Regions from separate parts of the Streptomyces sp. NPDC056144 genome, predicted to be linked through region 4. Evidence: riboswitches for the same ligand, from Rfam matches in the RefSeq annotation. Region 4 holds a riboswitch; each other region holds the start of a gene.
The links. Region 4 has a riboswitch for cyclic di-AMP ahead of ACFC0Z_RS24610 (transglycosylase family protein). Riboswitches for the same ligand answer to the same signal wherever they lie in the genome.
Positions count from the first base shown of each region.

Region 1: linked by a shared signal. The riboswitch ahead of ACFC0Z_RS01035 (peptidoglycan DD-metalloendopeptidase family protein) and the one ahead of ACFC0Z_RS24610 (transglycosylase family protein) in region 4 are both predicted to bind cyclic di-AMP.
Region 2: linked by a shared signal. The riboswitch ahead of ACFC0Z_RS28310 (C40 family peptidase) and the one ahead of ACFC0Z_RS24610 (transglycosylase family protein) in region 4 are both predicted to bind cyclic di-AMP.
Region 3: linked by a shared signal. The riboswitch ahead of ACFC0Z_RS21675 (M23 family metallopeptidase) and the one ahead of ACFC0Z_RS24610 (transglycosylase family protein) in region 4 are both predicted to bind cyclic di-AMP.

Region 1 is NZ_JBHJVF010000001.1:228,809-232,975, forward strand. It holds gene ACFC0Z_RS01015 (aspartate aminotransferase family protein) at 1-311, shown strand, start outside; gene ACFC0Z_RS01020 (XRE family transcriptional regulator) at 419-1,063, shown strand; gene ACFC0Z_RS01025 (DUF6126 family protein) at 1,084-1,236, shown strand; gene ACFC0Z_RS01030 (tyrosine-protein phosphatase) at 1,253-2,074, opposite strand; cyclic di-AMP (ydaO/yuaA leader) riboswitch at 2,469-2,625, shown strand; gene ACFC0Z_RS01035 (peptidoglycan DD-metalloendopeptidase family protein) at 2,630-3,619, shown strand; gene ACFC0Z_RS01040 (SGNH/GDSL hydrolase family protein) at 3,771-4,167, shown strand, end outside.
Region 2 is NZ_JBHJVF010000012.1:360-4,526, reverse strand. It holds gene bioB (biotin synthase BioB) at 1-141, opposite strand, end outside; gene ACFC0Z_RS28320 (8-amino-7-oxononanoate synthase) at 285-1,466, shown strand; gene ACFC0Z_RS28315 (ATP-binding protein) at 1,625-2,062, shown strand; gene ACFC0Z_RS28310 (C40 family peptidase) at 2,180-2,656, opposite strand; cyclic di-AMP (ydaO/yuaA leader) riboswitch at 2,660-2,856, opposite strand; gene ACFC0Z_RS28305 (hypothetical protein) at 3,181-3,486, opposite strand; gene ACFC0Z_RS28300 (ATP-dependent Clp protease proteolytic subunit) at 3,494-4,117, opposite strand.
Region 3 is NZ_JBHJVF010000006.1:486,998-491,164, reverse strand. It holds gene ACFC0Z_RS21680 (aldo/keto reductase) at 1-440, opposite strand, end outside; gene ACFC0Z_RS21675 (M23 family metallopeptidase) at 499-1,737, opposite strand; cyclic di-AMP (ydaO/yuaA leader) riboswitch at 1,749-1,913, opposite strand; gene ACFC0Z_RS21670 (PP2C family protein-serine/threonine phosphatase) at 2,126-3,337, opposite strand; gene ACFC0Z_RS21665 (MDR family MFS transporter) at 3,428-4,167, opposite strand, start outside.
Region 4 is NZ_JBHJVF010000008.1:194,590-198,756, reverse strand. It holds gene eno (phosphopyruvate hydratase) at 1-1,223, opposite strand, end outside; gene ACFC0Z_RS24610 (transglycosylase family protein) at 1,499-2,305, opposite strand; cyclic di-AMP (ydaO/yuaA leader) riboswitch at 2,309-2,479, opposite strand; gene ACFC0Z_RS24605 (transglycosylase family protein) at 2,737-3,921, opposite strand; gene ACFC0Z_RS24600 (cytochrome P450) at 4,052-4,167, opposite strand, start outside.

The DNA.
Region 1 (4,167 bases), on a different contig from region 4:
TCGGGATCGAGTTCGGCCGGCCGACCTCGCTGGGGCTGCGCGGCCGGTGGGCGATGCTCCAGGCGGCCCGCAAGGGCCTCTTCGCCCAGATGGTCGTGGTGCCCCTGCTCCAGCGGCACCGGATCCTCACCCAGGTCTCCGGGGACCACCTGGAGGTGATCAAACTGATCCCGCCGCTGGTCATCGACGAGGCGGACGTGGACCGGTTCGTCAGGGCCTTCACGGCGGTCATGGACGACGCGCACGGCGGGGGCGGGCTGATGTGGGACTTCGGGCGCACACTGGTGAAGCAGGCGGTCGCGCAGCGCTGATCCGCGGCATCCCGGGATCATCACGGATCAGTACGGATCATCACGCGAAGTTTTGCCTCTGAGGCAAGAAACTTGCCTCAGAGGCATGATCCTGGCGGAATGGACGCATGGACCACGTCCCCGGGGACCGCTCCCCGGACCCTGCCGCCGCCGCTCCCGGCGCGCCCGACCTCCTGCCGGACGTCGCCCCGCAGCTGCGGGCCCTGCGCCGCCGCCGGCGACTCACCCTGGAGGCCGCCGCCCACCGGGCCGGACTCTCGCCGGCCCACCTCTCCCGGCTGGAGACGGGGAACCGGCAGCCCTCGCTCCCGATGCTGCTCGCCCTGTCCCGTACCTACGGTACGACGGTCTCCGAGCTGCTCGGCGAGACCCCTCCCGAGCACGACCCCGTCGTCCGGGCCGGCCGCTCCGATCCCGTCGAGGCCGACGGCTGGATCTACCGGCAGGCGGGCGGCGCCGGGCGCGCCCTCCAGTGCCTCCGCGTCCACGTCCCGTACGCCACGAAGGCCGACATCGTGCGCGTCCACCCGGGCGAGGAGTGGATCCACGTCCTGGAGGGCCAGGTGCGGCTCGCGCTCGGCGACGCCGTGCACGTCCTCGATCCCGGGGACAGCGCGCACTTCGACTCGCTCACCCCGCACCGCATCGGCGCCGCCACGCGCGGCGGTGCCGAGCTGCTCTTCGTCCACACCCTCATGCAGAGCCCCGTCGCCGAGCTGTGCCTCGGCGACGGGACCCCGCACCGGCGCTGATTCACCCCGAAAGGACCGACATGTCCGAGAAGTCCGCAGCGGTCACCGGCGAAGAGCGCGGTGAAGGCAAGTTCCCGAAGGGGCTCGTGCTCCGCCTCTTCGCCTACCTGATCGCCGGTCACCTCTTCGCCGGCTTCCTCTACCTGCTGTTCTCCATGGGCGGCAACGGCTAGGGCCCGTCCGGCGGGCTCAGGCCTCGGTGAGGAACTGCCCGCGCAGGCGCTCGCGGGTCTCCGGAGAGAGCTTCAGGCCCTCCGTGAGGTACGCCTCCACCGAACCCCAGGTCGCCTCGACCGACTCCAGGGCGGCCCGCAGGTACTCCACCCGCGCGTCGAAGAGCGGGCTCAGCAGCTCCATCACCTCGGGCGACATGGCGTCCGTCGTGGTGGAGCTGCGTCGCACCTTGTAGCGGCGGTGCGGAGCGTTCGACTTCACGTAGTCGGCCTCGATGGCCTCCCGCTCGACGCCGATCGCGAGCAGGGTGATCGCGATGGAGAGGCCCGCGCGGTCCTTGCCGGCCGCGCAGTGCATCAGGGCCGGGACGCTGTCCTCCGCCAGGGCGTGCAGGAGGCGGCTGTGCTCGGCGGTCCGCTCGACCAGCATCGAGCGGTACGAATCGGACATACGGGCCGCGGCCTTGCCCTCGCCCAGGATCTCCCGCAGCTGCGCGACGTCGCCGTCGCGGACCATCTTCCAGAACTCCTTGCCGTCGGCCGGGTCGCTCAGCGGTATGTTCACGTTCCGCACGCCGGGGAGCTCGACGTCCGCGCCCTCGACCTGGCGGTCGGCGGCGTTGCGGAAGTCGAAGACGGTGTGCAGGTTCAGCGAGGCGAGGAAGGCCGCGTCCTCCTCGGTCGCGTGGGCGAGGTGGCCGCTGCGGAAGAGGCGCCCGGGCCGCACCGCGCGCCCGTCCGTCGTCGGCAGGCCGCCCACGTCCCGGAAGTTGCGGACCTCGGCGAGCTCGGGCTCGTTCGCGTCGGTGGGCGGGACCTGCGGCAGCTGCTGCGTCACGGATGCTCCTGGTGGTCGGTGTTCGGGTGCCGGGCACGCGAGTCGGTTCCTGGGGCAATCATCCAGGTGACGCCGTGTCGGCGCACCCCATCTGGTCGAAATGGTCGATCTGTCCGTTATGAGGTCTAGGCCACAACGCGCCCCGTTTGCAGGTGAGATGGGCGGGCGCTGGTGAGCAGGGTCATAGAGGTGACGGATCGTGGTCGGAGGCCCGGAGCAATTCCCGTGCATGAAAAGGAAATCGAGGGACCGTCATCCACGCAGGGTGATCGGAATTCGGCCCGGAATTAGCCGCCGATCTTGAGAAAGGAAAAGTGCGGCTTGTTTGCTCCGACCCCGCTCGTCTAGCGTCGCCATCAATCCGGTCGGACCGCCTAATCCTGCCACCGCCCGGAATCCGCACTCATCCCATGCGTGGCAGGAGCGGGGGACCCAGGAAAGACGCCGGTCCCGCGACGCAGGACGGCTTGGGGTGAAGCCGCGTGAGACACGCGGCCGGGCATCTCCAGTCCGAACCCGACAGCTCACCTCGTAGGCGCCGGAGAGGAATTCGCCATGCCCACGAAGGGTAAGCACCGCCGTCCCAAGTTCAGCCCCCTGACCCGCGGCCTCGTCGCCGCCGGTACGGGCGGCGCCGTCGTCGCCCTGCCGATCTTCGGCGCCACCGGGGCCTACGCCGCCGAGCAGGCCGCCCCGGCGACCGTCCCCGCCCAGGCCGTGGCCGTCGCCGCCCAGGTGAAGGCCCCCGCCGCGGTGAAGGCGACCCCCGCCGCCGTGAAGGCGGCCCCGAAGACGTACTCCGTCGTCAGCGGCGACTACCTCTCGAAGATCGCCGACGAGCAGAACGTCGCCGGCGGCTGGGAGAAGCTCTACGAGGACAACCGCCAGGTCGTCGGCGCGGACCCGTCGCTGATCATGCCCGGCATGAAGCTGACCCTCGGCGCGAAGAGCACCTCGGCCGCCGCCGTGAAGGCCGCCCCGAAGAGCACCGAGAAGGCGCAGACCAAGCACACCAAGAAGAAGTCCTCCGCGGCCTCCTCTTCCTCGTCCTCCGCCTCCTCCTCTTCGTCCTCCGCGAAGAACGGCGACACCCAGCGCGCCTCCCGCAGCACCGAGCGCACCTCGGTGGCCGCCACCTCGTCCGGCTGGGTCGCCCCCGTCGGCAACGGCGTCTCCACCCCGTACCGCGCCTCCGGCTCCATGTGGTCCTCCGGCTACCACACCGGTGCCGACTTCATCGCCTCCTCCGGCACCACCGTCCGCGCCGTCGGCGCCGGCACGGTCGTCTCCGCCGGCTGGAGCGGCGCCTACGGCAACGAGGTCGTCATCCAGCACGCCGACGGCAACTACTCGCAGTACGCGCACCTCTCGTCCCTCGCCGTCTCCGCCGGCCAGCAGGTCAGCGGCGGTCAGCAGATCGGCCTCTCCGGCTCGACCGGCAACTCCACCGGCCCGCACCTGCACTTCGAGATCCGCACCTCGCCGAGCTACGGCTCGGACATCGACCCGCTCGCGTACCTGCGCGGCCACGGCGTCTCCATCTGAGACACCTGACAGCGAGACGGCCCGGCACTCATGTGCCGGGCCGTTCTCGTATTCCGTCTTGGGAGAATCTTTATCGGTGGCATATGTCACTGCTCGTCAACCCCTCCCTACGGTCGCGTAGGTCACATTCGAAAGGGAAGGATGTGCTCCCGTGGCAGACGATTCGAGATCAGAAGACAAGAACGCATTCGGGTCGTACGCGGCGATCGGTGACAGCTTCACCGAGGGCGTCGGAGACCCCGGGCCCGACGGGACGTTCGTCGGCTGGGCGGACCGCTTCGCGGTCCTGCTCGCCGACCAGCTGCCGGAGCACGACGCCTTCCGCTACGCCAACCTGGCCGTACGGGGACGCCTGCTCGACCAGATCGTGGCGGAACAGGTCCCGAGGGCGAAGGAACTCGCCCCCGACCTGGTGACCTTCTGCGCCGGCGGCAACGACATCATCCGCCCCGGCACGGACCCCGACGACGTGGCCGAGCGCTTCGAGCGTGCCGTCGCGGACCTCACGTCCGCCGTCGGCACGGTCATGGTGACCACCGGCTTCGACA
Region 2 (4,167 bases), on a different contig from region 4:
CCACTGACGGCGCACCTTCCCGGCGGCCGCCACCACATCGAGCAGTTCGTCGTCGGAGGTCGCCAGGACGGCGAGCGCTTCTTCACGGGTCGGCAGCTCGCGCCGAAGCCCCTTCTCCACCAGCGTGTTCAGCAGGTCCATAAGGGTTGATCCTTGCCTACCGCCCGCCCCCTGGCCAAGGAGGAACCGAACAAACGGTCCGGAACGAGGTGTGTGGATGACCACATCCCGGCCCCGGCGTCCTGCGGTTAGGGTCTGTGCGCTGCCTACAAAAGGATCGCCGCATGCCACTGGCCGACGACGCCCGGGCCGAGGGCCCGCGCCGGACCGCTTTCGACTGGACCGACGCGGAGGCGCGCCGCAGGGCGGAGGCCGGACTCGTCCGGACGCTGCGGCCCCGGCCCGCCGACTCGGACCTCCTCGACCTGGCGAGCAACGACTACCTCGGCCTCACCCGCCGCCCGGAGGTCACCGAGGCGGCGGCCGACGCGGCGCGGCGCTGGGGCGCCGGTGCCACCGGCTCCCGGCTCGTCACCGGCACCACCGAGCTGCACACGCTCCTGGAGCGCGAACTCGCCGCGTTCACCGGCTTCGAGGCGGCCCTCGTCTTCTCCTCCGGCTACGCCGCCAACCTCGCCGCGCTCACCGCGCTCGGCGGCCCCGGCTCCCTGATCGTCTCGGACACCTCCAACCACGCCTCGATCGTGGACGGCTGCCGCCTGGCCCGCGCCGAGGCCGCCGTCGTGCCGCACGCCGACCCCGAAGCCGTCGCCAAGACCCTCGACGCCCACCCCGGGCGCCGCGCCCTCGTCGTCAGCGACTCCGTCTTCTCCGTCGACGGCGACAAGGCCCCGCTGACCGGGCTCGCCGACGCCTGCCGCGCGCACGGCGCCGGGCTCGTCGTCGACGACGCCCACGGCTTCGGCGTCCTCGGCGAGGGCGGACGCGGAGCGCTGTACGAGGCCGGCCTCGCGGGCGACGAGGACGTCGTCGCCACCCTCACCCTCTCCAAGTCCCTCGGCAGCCAGGGCGGCGCCGTCCTCGGCCCGGCCCGGGTCATCGAACACCTCGTCAACGCGGCGCGCACCTTCATCTTCGACACCGGCCTCGCCCCGGCGGCCGTCGGCGGCGCGCTCGCGAGCCTCCGCCTGATCGCCGCCGAACCGGCGCTCGCCGCACGGGCCGGGACCGTGGCCACCACGCTGTACGAGCTCCTCACGGCGGCCGGTCTCACCGCCGCGCGCCCGGACGCGGCCGTCGTCTCGGTCCGCGCGCCCTCGCCCGAGGCGGCGCTGCGGTGGGCGGCGGACTGCCGGGAACAGGGCCTGGCCGTCGGGTGCTTCCGGCCCCCGTCCGTCCCGGACGGCATCTCGCGGCTGCGGCTCACGGCCCGCGCGGACCTGACGGACGCGGAGATCCGGGGGGCGGTCGCGACGATCCTGCGGACGGCACCCCAAGAGCGTTGAACCGTCACGGAGTTCACCGCTTCGGGCGATAGATGCGTACATATCGTGGTGGAACACCGCTCGGGGCGGCACCATCGGTGGCACTCTGACGCGAAGCGCAATCCGGGCGCGAAGCGGGTCCCGGGCGATGTCCCGGGTGGGAAAGGGACAGCGTCGCCATGGCAGACCATCAGGAAGCATCCGTCACGCTGCCGAGCGATCCGGCCTCGGTGCGCACGGCACGGCAGTACGTCGCGGAGGTGCTCGGCGACTGGGGGCTCGACGACGGCGCGGAGAGCGCGGACTCGATCCGGCTGATCGTCTCGGAGCTGGCCACCAACGCGGTCCAGCACACCTTCGGGCAGTCGCCGACGTTCACCGTCGACCTCAGGCTGGAACGGGGGGAGCGGCTGCACATCGGCGTGACCGACAGCCACCCGCGCTGGCCCCGGCGGCTGCCGGCGGCGGTCCAGCAGGACAACGGCCGCGGCATGGTCATCATCAGGGTCCTGGCGGCGGAGGCCGGGGGCCGCCTCTCGGTGACTCCGACGGAGGAGGGCGGCAAGACGGTGTGGATCACGCTGCCGTGGACGGCGTCCCTGGCGGCGAGCGTGTAGGGGGCGTCTTGCCGATCAGGCCGGATCAGGCCGGATCAGGGTCTCACGGGTACGCGCCGGAGGCGGGGGTGCGGCGGCGCCACCGCACCCCCGGTCCTACGGGCTACCGCTCAGGGATCAGCGGACGCGGCCGTAGTAGACTTTCGACGACCAGATTCTGTCGAGCTTGACCCAGGAGCCCGTCTTGGGCGAGTGCCAGATCTTGCCGCTGCCGGCGTAGATGCCGACGTGGTAGACCCTTCCGCCGGAGTGGAAGAAGACCAGGTCCCCCTTCTGCCTGCTGGCCTTGGAAATGTGCCGGGTCTTGTTGTACTGCTGCTGCGCGGTACGGGGCAGCGACTTGCCCGCCTTCTTGTACGCGTAGAGCGTGAGCCCGGAGCAGTCGAACCGGGTGGGTCCGACGGCTCCCCATCGGTAGGGCGAGCCCTTCTTGGCCGCCGCGACGCTCAGTGCCTTGTTCGCGTGTGCCGTTGCCGCCTGGGCCTCCGGTGCCGCACCTGGTGCGAACAGCGTGCCGCCGACGGCGGCGAGGGTGAGAGCCGAGACGGCTCCGGCCCGGGACAGCAGGGACGGGACGTGCATCTGCGCGGTCATGCGCAACCCTTCGTCAGCCGCCTGTGAAGGATGACCTGTCGGGTTCGGGCAGGCGAAGATGCCCGGCCGCTCGCGCGGCTTCACCCCAAGGGACGACCACGCCGTCGAAACAGCGCGTACGTCCCGTACTGCCTGGGTCCTCCACTCCTGCCGAACCACTCCTGTCGACCAGTCATCCGGGGCAGCGGCAGGACTCGGCGTCCGCCCGGACCGCCCCGCCGCGGCGGCGGGGGCTTGTCGTCGTCGAGGATCTTGACCTACGACATGGGCGAATTCCGAGCTGAAACGACCTTATGTGAGGCTCATCACGACTGCTCCATACGGGTGGACAAGCAGCCTTTGTGATCTCTGTATGTTTGGCCGACGAGCCGCGCACCAGCGATGGAACGTTCGATTCCGCCAAATGCGTACATCGGTTGCGCAACTCACTCCCGTGCGGTGACGCAGCGATGACTACGCCGAATGGGGGAGCGATTCTGCGATGCCCGTCGGCCGTCCGGACCTCGACACGACACGCCCTGACGTCAACTCGCCCGATCCCGGGGGACGGTGACCCGGCCGGCCCGTCGCTCTCCGTCCAACACCCGTAGCGCCCGCGCCAACGTGTCCGCGTGCACCTCGCTCTCGCCCCGCATATGCATGAGCGTCAGCGCCTCGCGCAGGGCCTGCGCCCGCCCGACCAGGGCCTGAGCGGCACGCAGCGCCCCATAGGTATGTGTACCTCTGGATGGATTGATCCTCCCCAGGAGATCGACGACTTCGAGGTACGCGTCGACGAGTTCACCCTCGGCCCGGGTCAGGGCCGGCAACGGCGGGAGCTCCGGAACCACGGCAGCCTCACCGCCCCGCCCCGCCGCCGACGGCGCCGCGGCCCGTCACCACGTGGTCCGCCGGGCCGTACGCGACCGCCGCCGGGGCGTCGAGGACGGTCAGCCGCGCGAGGTCGGCGTCGATCCGCTCCCGGTCCCGGCCCGCGTGCTCGGCGAGCATCCCCGCGACCAGCCCGCGCTGCCGCAGCAGCTCGCCGGCCGCGATGCCGAGGTCGCTCGGCTGCCCCTGGGCGGGCTCGTCCAGCGCCGGTTCCCGGAGGGTGACCCGGGCGCCGGGCAGGATCAGCCGCTTCCCCGGGGTCCCGGCGGCGAGCAGGACGGCGGCGGTGTCGCAGGCCTGGCCGAGGCAGGTGGTCTCCACGTCGCTGTGGAGCGACCACATGGTGTCGTACACGGCGCTCATGGCGGTGACCGAGCCGCCGGGGGAGTTGATGTAGAGCGCGATGTCCCGGCCGGGCTCGGCGTGGTCCAGGTACAGGAGCTGGGCGATGACGTCGTTGGACGAGGTCTCGTCGATCGGCGTGCCGAGGAAGACGATCCGGGCGTCGAGGAGCTTGGAGTACGGGTCGAGGGTCCGTGTTCCGAAGCCGGTCCGCTCCGTGAACTCGGGCAGAACGTGGCGAGCGTCCATGGGTGCACACCTCCATCTGTCGAGCACCTGTCGAAAATGTACAGGACGTA
Region 3 (4,167 bases), on a different contig from region 4:
CCGTCCTTCACGAGCTGGTCGAGCGCGGTGACGATCTCCTCGACCGGGACCGTCTCGTCGTCGAAGTGCGTGTAGTAGAGGTCGATGTGGTCGGTGCCGAGGCGGCGGAGCGACTCCTCGACGGCGCCCTTGATCGTGGTGGCGGCGAGGCCCTTGTAGCGGGGGTGGGCGCCGACCTTGGTCGCGATGACGAGGTCGTCGCGGTTGCCGCGGGAGGCCAGCCAGCGGCCGATGACCGCCTCGGACTCGCCGCCCTCGTGGCCCTCGGCCCAGGAGGAGTACATGTCGGCGGTGTCGACGAAGTTGCCGCCGGCGGCGACGTACGCGTCGAGGACGGCGAAGGACTCGGCCTCGTCTGAGGTCCAGCCGAAGACGTTGCCGCCGAGGGCGAGCGGGAAGACGTGGAGGTCGGAAGCGCCCAGCGGGCGGAGAGTCGTCATGGTGTGATCAACTGCCCGCGCCGCCGGGGCTATTCCGTACGGGGAGAGGAGCCTCGGCTCAGATCGTCAGGCCCTTGGAGCGGAGCCAGGCCGCCGGGTCGATGCCGTCGCCGCCCGCCGTGTGGACCTCCATGTGGAGGTGGGCGCCGGTGACGTTGCCGGTGGCGCCGACGCGGCCGATCGTCTCGCCGGTGCCCACCGTCTGCCCCGCGCTGACCAGCATCGACGAGAGGTGGCAGTACCAGACCTCGGTGCCGTCCTCCAGCTCCAGGACGATCCGGTAGCCGTACGAGCCGGACCACGCGGCCGACTTCACGGTGGCCCCGTGGACCGCCTTCAGCGGCGTGCCCGTGGGCGCGGCGAAGTCGAGGCCGGTGTGGTAGCCGGAGGACCACATGGAGCCGGACTGCATGTAGGTGGCGGTGAGGCTGTACGAGGAGAGGGGCAGCGAGTAGCTGGCGGCGAGCTGCGCCAGGCGGGCGGCCTCCGCCTTCTCCGCCGCGATCCGCTCGGCCTCGGCCTTCTCGGCGGCGATCCGCTCGGCCTCCGCCTTGGCCTCCGCTTCGGCCTTGGCCTTGGCCTTGGCTTCCGCCTCCGCCTCGGCCGCCGCGGCTTCCGTCGCCGCCTTCTCGGCCGCGAGGCGCTCGGCCTCGGCCTTCTCGGCCGCGTCGGCCTCGGCCTGCTGCTGCTCGGCCTGCTGGAGGATGCGGGTGCGCAGGATCTCGCCCGCGTCGACGGTGCCGGCCGTGGGCTGCGCGGGCGGGGTGAAGGTGGCGGCGGTGGCGACGTTCGCGGTGGCCGCGCCGGCCCGGGCGGCCGTGTCGGCGTCCGAGGCGGGGCCGGCGGCGGTGCGCTCGGCGGCCGGGGTGACGTAGGTGGCGGCGGTGAGCGGGTTCGCGTTGCCGGTCGCGCCGGTGGAGTTCCCGGAGCCGTTCGAGCCGTTCGAGCCGCTCTTGCCCTGCTCGTCGTCGGCGAAGAACTCTCCGACGCCGGGGAGGTCCTCGGCTTCCGGGAGGTGCAGGTCCGGCAGGTCGGGGAGGGCTATCGAGACCGGGGGCTTGTCCTGCGCGGTGGCGAGGCCGCCCGCGCCGACGGCGGCGATCACGCCGACGCCGAGGACGGTGGAGGAGCGGGCGAAGTTGGAGCGCTGCTTGACGACGCGGTGCCGGCCGCCGGAGCGGCTCTCGGCGCGGAGGGATCCCTCGGTGGGGTTCCACTCGGTGTCCGGGGCGGCGGGACCCGCACCACCACCGAAGGCGTCGAAGGGGACTTCGGGTGCGGGAGTGTTGGACGCCACGGGGGCGCGCTCCTTTCCTTCCTTCTCGCCTACCGGGTTAGCTGACGGGTTCGGAGCAGGAAGGTCTCCTACGGGCCCGGTCGCACGGGTGCGTGTTCCGCACGGGTGCGAATGGGCTCGATTCACCCCAAGTGGTGGTTCCCCGGTTCCCTTTCGGGATTCGGCGCGTGCGCACGGTGCCGTCTCTTGCGACGGCTGGGACGACCGCGCTGCGTTATCGAACGTTAATAGACACGGGGTCCCGATTCCAAGCCGTTCCGGGTGATCGTTCATTGAATTAGTGGGGTATCGCCCGAGTTGACCCCCCTTCAGAAAGGGGATCCCCGCCCGGCTCCACACCTCCGCGATCTGACGGTATGTCAATTGTTATCGCAGTGACACCCTTCGACTACCCATGGTCACCGGGCGGGACCACCGGCATCGTCCGCCGCCGCTCCGGCTGCCCCGTCGCCGGGCGGCTCAGCGCGAGCAGCGCCATGTCGTCCGTCGACTCGCCGCCCGTGTGGAGCCGTACGTCGTCCACGAGCGCGTCGAGCAGCTCCTCCGGCCCCGGGAAGATCCGCCCCGCGAGCCGCCGCGCCGGGTCGTAGAAGACGCCCTCCGCGTTCCGCGCCTCCGAGAGCCCGTCCGTGTAGAAGAGGAGCGTCGCGCCCCGGGGGTACGGGTGCTCCTCGGACCGGTCCGGCCAGGCCGCCAGTTCGCCCATGCCGAGCGGCAGCGCCGGCTCCGCCGGATCCAGGACGTCCAGGCTCCCGTCCACGTACAGGAGCAGCGGCGGCGGATGGCCACGGTTGACGATGCGTACGGTCGCACCCTCTCCCGACGGGCCCTCCGTCTTCGGGATCTCGGCGAGGACCGCCGTCGTGAACCCCTCGAAGGCGTCGAGCCCGTCCCTCCGGGTGCCCTCGCGGGTCAGCGCCCGCTCCAGCCGGAGCGCGACGCCCTCCAGGCTCCGTTCCTGCTCGGCCGCCTCGCGGAACGCGCCGATGACGACGGCCACGGCCTCGACCGCGTCCATGCCCTTGCCCCGGACGTCACCGACGACGAGCCGCACCCCGTGCGGGGTGTCCTGGACGGCGAACAGGTCGCCGCCGATGAACGCGTCCGCCTGCGCCGCCTCGTACCGGGCCGCGCACTGGAGCCCGCCGATCCGCTCGGCGGGCGCGGGGAGCACCGCCTTCTGCGCGGTCTCCGCGATGACCCGCGCGGACGCGAGCCGTTCGCCGCTGAGGCGCACGACCCGGTTGATGAGCATCGCGAGCGCCGAGACGGTGAGGACCGTCAGGGTCTCGGTCAGCGAGGGGATCTCGTCGGCGGTGCCGTTGTAGAGGTGCAGGCCGACGGAGGCGAGGACGGCGGCGATGCCGGTGAGCAGGGTCGTGAGCGTCGAGAAGAAGGGCGCGGCGATCAGCGGGGCGGCGGAGAAGAGCGGGGCGGCGGTGTACGTGGGCGGGGTCATCACGTCGAAGACGACCCCGCCCACGATGATCAGCGGGGGCAGCGCGCGGAGGAAGCGCCGGGCGCCGCCGTACGGGCGGCCGTCCTTGCCGCCGTCCGTACGGAGCCAACCGCCGCCCGCCGGTCCTTGGGGGTGCCCCACCTGTGCTCTCCTGCCCGGTGTCGTACCGCGTCCTCCCAGGGTGGCCGCCGCCGCACCCGGCGGCGACCTCCGCGCGGCCGACTGGGCGTACTACCCGGCGAGCCGCGCGTCCCGGGGGCGTCCGTCCCCGAGGCGCCCGCCCCGGGCGAGGAGCGCCAGCGCCCCCGCGCACCCCAGGCCGACCGCGCACAGCGCGAGCCACGGCGCCGCGGACCAGCCGGTGACGTCGAGCAGCGCGCCCGTCCCCAGGTTCCCGAGGGTGATGCCGATCCCGCAGACCGTGTTGTAGAGCCCGTAATGGGTGGCCACCCAGCGGCCCCGGGCGAGGGCGACGACCGTGTCCATCTCGTACGGGTAGAGCACCGCGTTCGCCACGGCCAGGACCGCCGCGCACAGCAGCAGCCCCACCGCGCCCCGCCCCAGCGCCGCCGGGACGAGGAACGCCCCGCCCATCAGGGCGAGCCCGAGGACGAGACACCGCTCGCGGCTCAGCCGGCGGCGGCACCAGGCCGTGATCCGCAGCTGGCCGGCGAGCGCGACCAGCGCGGAGACGACGAAGAGGGCGGTGGTGAGCCAGACGCCACCGCCGGCCGTGTCCCCGGCGGCGAGCGGCAGCGCCAGGTAGACCTGGAAGGACAGGACGTACGAGCCGGTCATCGCGAGCGAGAACAGCCAGAAGGTGCGGTGGGAGAGGACCGTACGGAACTGCCCCCGCCCGTCCGGCGCCGACCGCGGCTCAGGGGCGCTCCGCACGGGCATGAACCGCAGCTGTACGAGGGTGAGCCCGGCGAACAGCACCGCCGCGACCAGACACGTCAGCCGGAACGACA
Region 4 (4,167 bases):
TCGATGCGCAGGAGCTGGTTGTACTTGGCGACGCGGTCCGAGCGGGCCGGGGCGCCGGTCTTGATCTGGCCACAGTTCACGGCGACGGCGAGGTCGGCGATGGTGACGTCCTCGGTCTCGCCGGAGCGGTGGGACATCATGCACTTGAAGCCGTTGCGCTGGGCGAGCTCGACGGCGTCGAGGGTCTCGGTCAGCGAACCGATCTGGTTGACCTTGACCAGGAGGGCGTTCGCGGTGCCCTCCTCGATGCCGCGGGCCAGACGCTCCGGGTTGGTGACGAAGAGGTCGTCGCCGACGATCTGGACCTTGGCGCCCAGCTTGTCGGTGAGGACCTTCCAGCCCGCCCAGTCGTCCTCGAACAGCGGGTCCTCGATGGAGACCATCGGGTACGCGGCGACGAGCTCCTCGTAGTACTCGGTCATCTCGGCGGCCGAGCGGGACTTGCCCTCGAACTCGTACTTGCCGTCCTTGTAGAACTCGGACGCGGCGACGTCGAGCGCGAGCGCGACATCTGTGCCGGGGGCGTAGCCGGCCTCCTTGATGGCCTCGACGATGAGGTCGAGGGCGGCGCGGTTCGACTCGAGGTTCGGGGCGAAGCCGCCCTCGTCGCCGAGGCCGGTGGAGAGGCCCTTGCGCTTCAGCACGCTCTTGAGCGTGTGGTAGATCTCCGCACCCCAGCGAAGGGCCTCGGAGAAGGACTCCGCGCCGATCGGGGCGATCATGAACTCCTGGATGTCGACGTTGGAGTCGGCGTGCGACCCACCGTTGAGGATGTTCATCATCGGAACGGGCAGCAGGTGCGCGTTCGGGCCGCCCAGGTAGCGGAAGAGCGGGAGGTCGGACGCCTCGGAGGCGGCGTGCGCGACGGCGAGCGAGACGCCGAGGATGGCGTTCGCGCCGAGCGAGCCCTTGTTCTCGGTGGCGTCCAGGTCGAACATGGCCTGGTCGATCAGGCGCTGCTCGGTGGCGTCGTAGCCGACGAGCTCCGGGCCGATCTGCTCGATGACGGCGAGGACGGCCTTCTCGACACCCTTGCCGAGGTAGCGGTTCGGGTCACCGTCGCGGAGCTCGATGGCCTCGAAGGCACCGGTGGAGGCGCCGGACGGAACAGCAGCACGGCCGGTGCTGCCGTCGTCGAGGCCGACCTCGACCTCGACCGTGGGGTTGCCTCGGGAGTCCAGGATTTCCCGGGCTACGACGACGTCGATGGACGGCACGAGCATCTCCTTCTGGGATGTGACGCTGGATGTGACGCAAGGTCCGGTGCAGGGTCGCTTGGCCTTGCGACAAGAGCCTAACCGTCTCCGGGGCTCCGGCCAGCCGTGCGCCCGCCCCCTGGGACGAAAAAGGGCCCAAGGGTGGGCATGTCGGGACGAAGGACCCGAGAATTACTGGACAGTAATCGGCGAATGCCCCGGAAAAAGGAGAACCCCGGTCCGGCGCGCACGGGGGAAGGGCGCGCCGGACCGGGGTGGTCACCGCGGAGTCGTCGTCAGACTTACTTCAGGTGGAGCTGCTGACCCACGTAGATGAGGTCGGCGTTGTCGACGATGTCCTTGTTCAGGTCGAAGAGCTTGGCCCAGCCGCCCGTGACGCCCTGCGCCTGAGCGATCTTGCTGAGCGTGTCGCCGGCCTTGACCGTGTACTCGCCGTCGCCCTTCTTGACCGTCTGGCCGGTCGGGGTGGTGACGGTCTTCTTGGCGGAGGCCTTCGGCGCGGCGTACTGCTGCGTCGACTGCTTCGGGGCCTGGCGCTGCTCGCTGCGGGTGGTCGGCTGCTCGGCCGTGCGCTTCTTGGTGTAGCCGTTCGAGCTGCTGGAGCTGCTCGAAGAAGAGGAGGAGCTCTTCTTGGAGTAGGAGGAGGAGCCCGAGTTCGAGGACGAGCTGGAGGAGCTGGAAGAGCTGGAGGAGCTCGACGAGCCGCCGGAGTACGAGGCGCCGGAGAGACCCACGCCACAGCTCGGCCACGCGCCCTTGCCCTGGCTCGCGAGAACCTTCTCGGCGACGGCGATCTGCGCGGACTTCGACGCCTGGTTGGCGGTCGGGGCGTAGGCGGTGCCGCCGTACGCGGCCCAGGTGGACGGCGAGAACTGGAGGCCGCCGTAGTAGCCGTTGCCCGTGTTGATGGACCAGTTGCCACCGGACTCGCACGCGGCGACGCGGTCCCACTCGGAGGCGGTGGCGGCCGAGGCGGTGCCCGCGGTCATCAGCGGGGCGGCGACGGCGACGCCGGTCACGCCGACGAGAGCGGCGACCTGGGTGGCCTTGGAGGGACGACGGTGCTTGCCCTTGGCGGAAAACAGCATGGGGATTCTCCTCACCGACGCCTGTGAGGTGAGCTGTCGGGTTCGGGCCGGAAAGTTGCCCGGCCGCGTGTCCTTGCACGCGGCTTCACCCCAAGCCGTTCTCGGCCGTCTCTCAACGGCCGGGACCGGCACTTACCTTGGGTCCCCCACTCCTGCCTTCGGCGCTTGCGCGACGACTGTTCCCTCGACCGACGGCAGGATTCGGCGTTTCGGTCGACGGGGCCCGCGGTGGCGAGCGGTTACGACCATAGGCACAAGCCCGCCGGAAGCTCAAAGGGCGACATTGCGGAAAAATCGCCCCTACTTGCCCTCCGGCGGGGGGTGTTTGCGCAGGTGGGAGGTGACGGAAGCAAAGTTCGCGGTAGTGACACGCCAGTTGGGGTGAAGAGACCCATGTCTCACTTACCCAAATCCGGACATACAGCCGCGAACTACTCCCCCTTCGACTCCGAACCGACCGTCAGGTCGAGGCTCTGACCAGGAAGGATGTGGTCCGGATCGGCCCCCACCGTCCCGCGGTTGGCGTCGTAGAGGGCGTTCCAGCCGCCGGGGAGTTCGTTCTCCTGTGCAATCTCCGACAGGTTGTCACCCGGTCGCACCGTGTACGCGTCCGAAGCGCCCTGACTGTCCGTTGTGCCCGAATCCTTCGACGCGTCAGTCGCGGACCGCGCCACGTCCGCCGTGCCGGTCTTGTCCGTTGTGCCGGATTCCTCCGGGGCGGGTTCCCCCCGGTGCTTGCCGGTGCCGGGCGCGACCGACGCGGCGTCACCCGGAGACACGCCGGGCGATTCGGGCGTACCGGGCGTTACGGGCGTGGTGGGCGCCCCGGGGGCGACGGGCGTCACGGAGGCGTCGGGCGCGACCGGGGCGGTGGGCGTGCCGGGCGCGTCGGGGTCCGAGGGCTTCCCCGTGCCAGGAGTGCCGGGCGTGCCGGGCGTGGCAGGCGGGGTGGACGTGCCCGGGGTGACGGACGTCGCCGGGGAGTCCGGCGTGGCCGAGGCGTCGGGGGTGGCGGGCGTCACGGGCGTGACGGGGATCGCGGGGGCGACCGAGCGCTCCGGGGTCACCGGCGTACGGGAGCCCGCGCCCGACGGCGTACCGGCGGACGTACCGGTGGAGGGGGTGTCAGAAGGCGTCGCCGTGGCCGCCGACGGCGCCCCCGAGGTCCGGTTGGACTCCGCCACGGGCCCCGTGGACCTCTCCGCGGGCGTGGCCGGGCCCGGGTCGACCCCGGTGGCCTTGCCGTCCTTCTTCAGGCCCGCGATCGGCGCGCAGGTCGCCCAGTCCGTGCCGCCGGCGACGAACGCCTTGTCGGCGACCGCGATCTGCTGCGCGCGGCTGGCGAGGTCGGGGCTGGGCGCGTAGGCGAGGCCGCCGTTCCGCTCCCAGCTCTCCTGGGTGAACTGGAGACCGCCGTACATCCCGTTGCCGAAGTTCGCGCTCCACTGGCTGCCGGACTCGCACTCGGCGACCCGGTCCCAGGTGGCGGCGTCGGCGGCGGACGCGGAGCCGGTGGCGAGCAGCGGCAGCGCCATGGCGGACCCGGTCACGCCCGCGGCGACGACGAGGGCGGGGGCCTGACGGGGGCGGCGGTGTCGTCCGTTCCCGGAGCGCATAGGGAGGCCTTTCGCGTGACGGCTGAGGTTGCCGGGAAACGTAGCGGCATTCGAACGCTCGTCACAAGTCGGTGGAGCCCCGATCACGCGAAGATCACAGTTCTGACGAACCGTCAACTAGCCCAGTGTTTCACCCAATACGCCCAGAAGGGGAGAATTCCACCGGAAGCGTGCGCAATCCCCGCATGATGAGCCCGCCGCGCCACCGCAGTTCGTTCGGATCGGCGGCAAGTCGCAGGTCCGGCA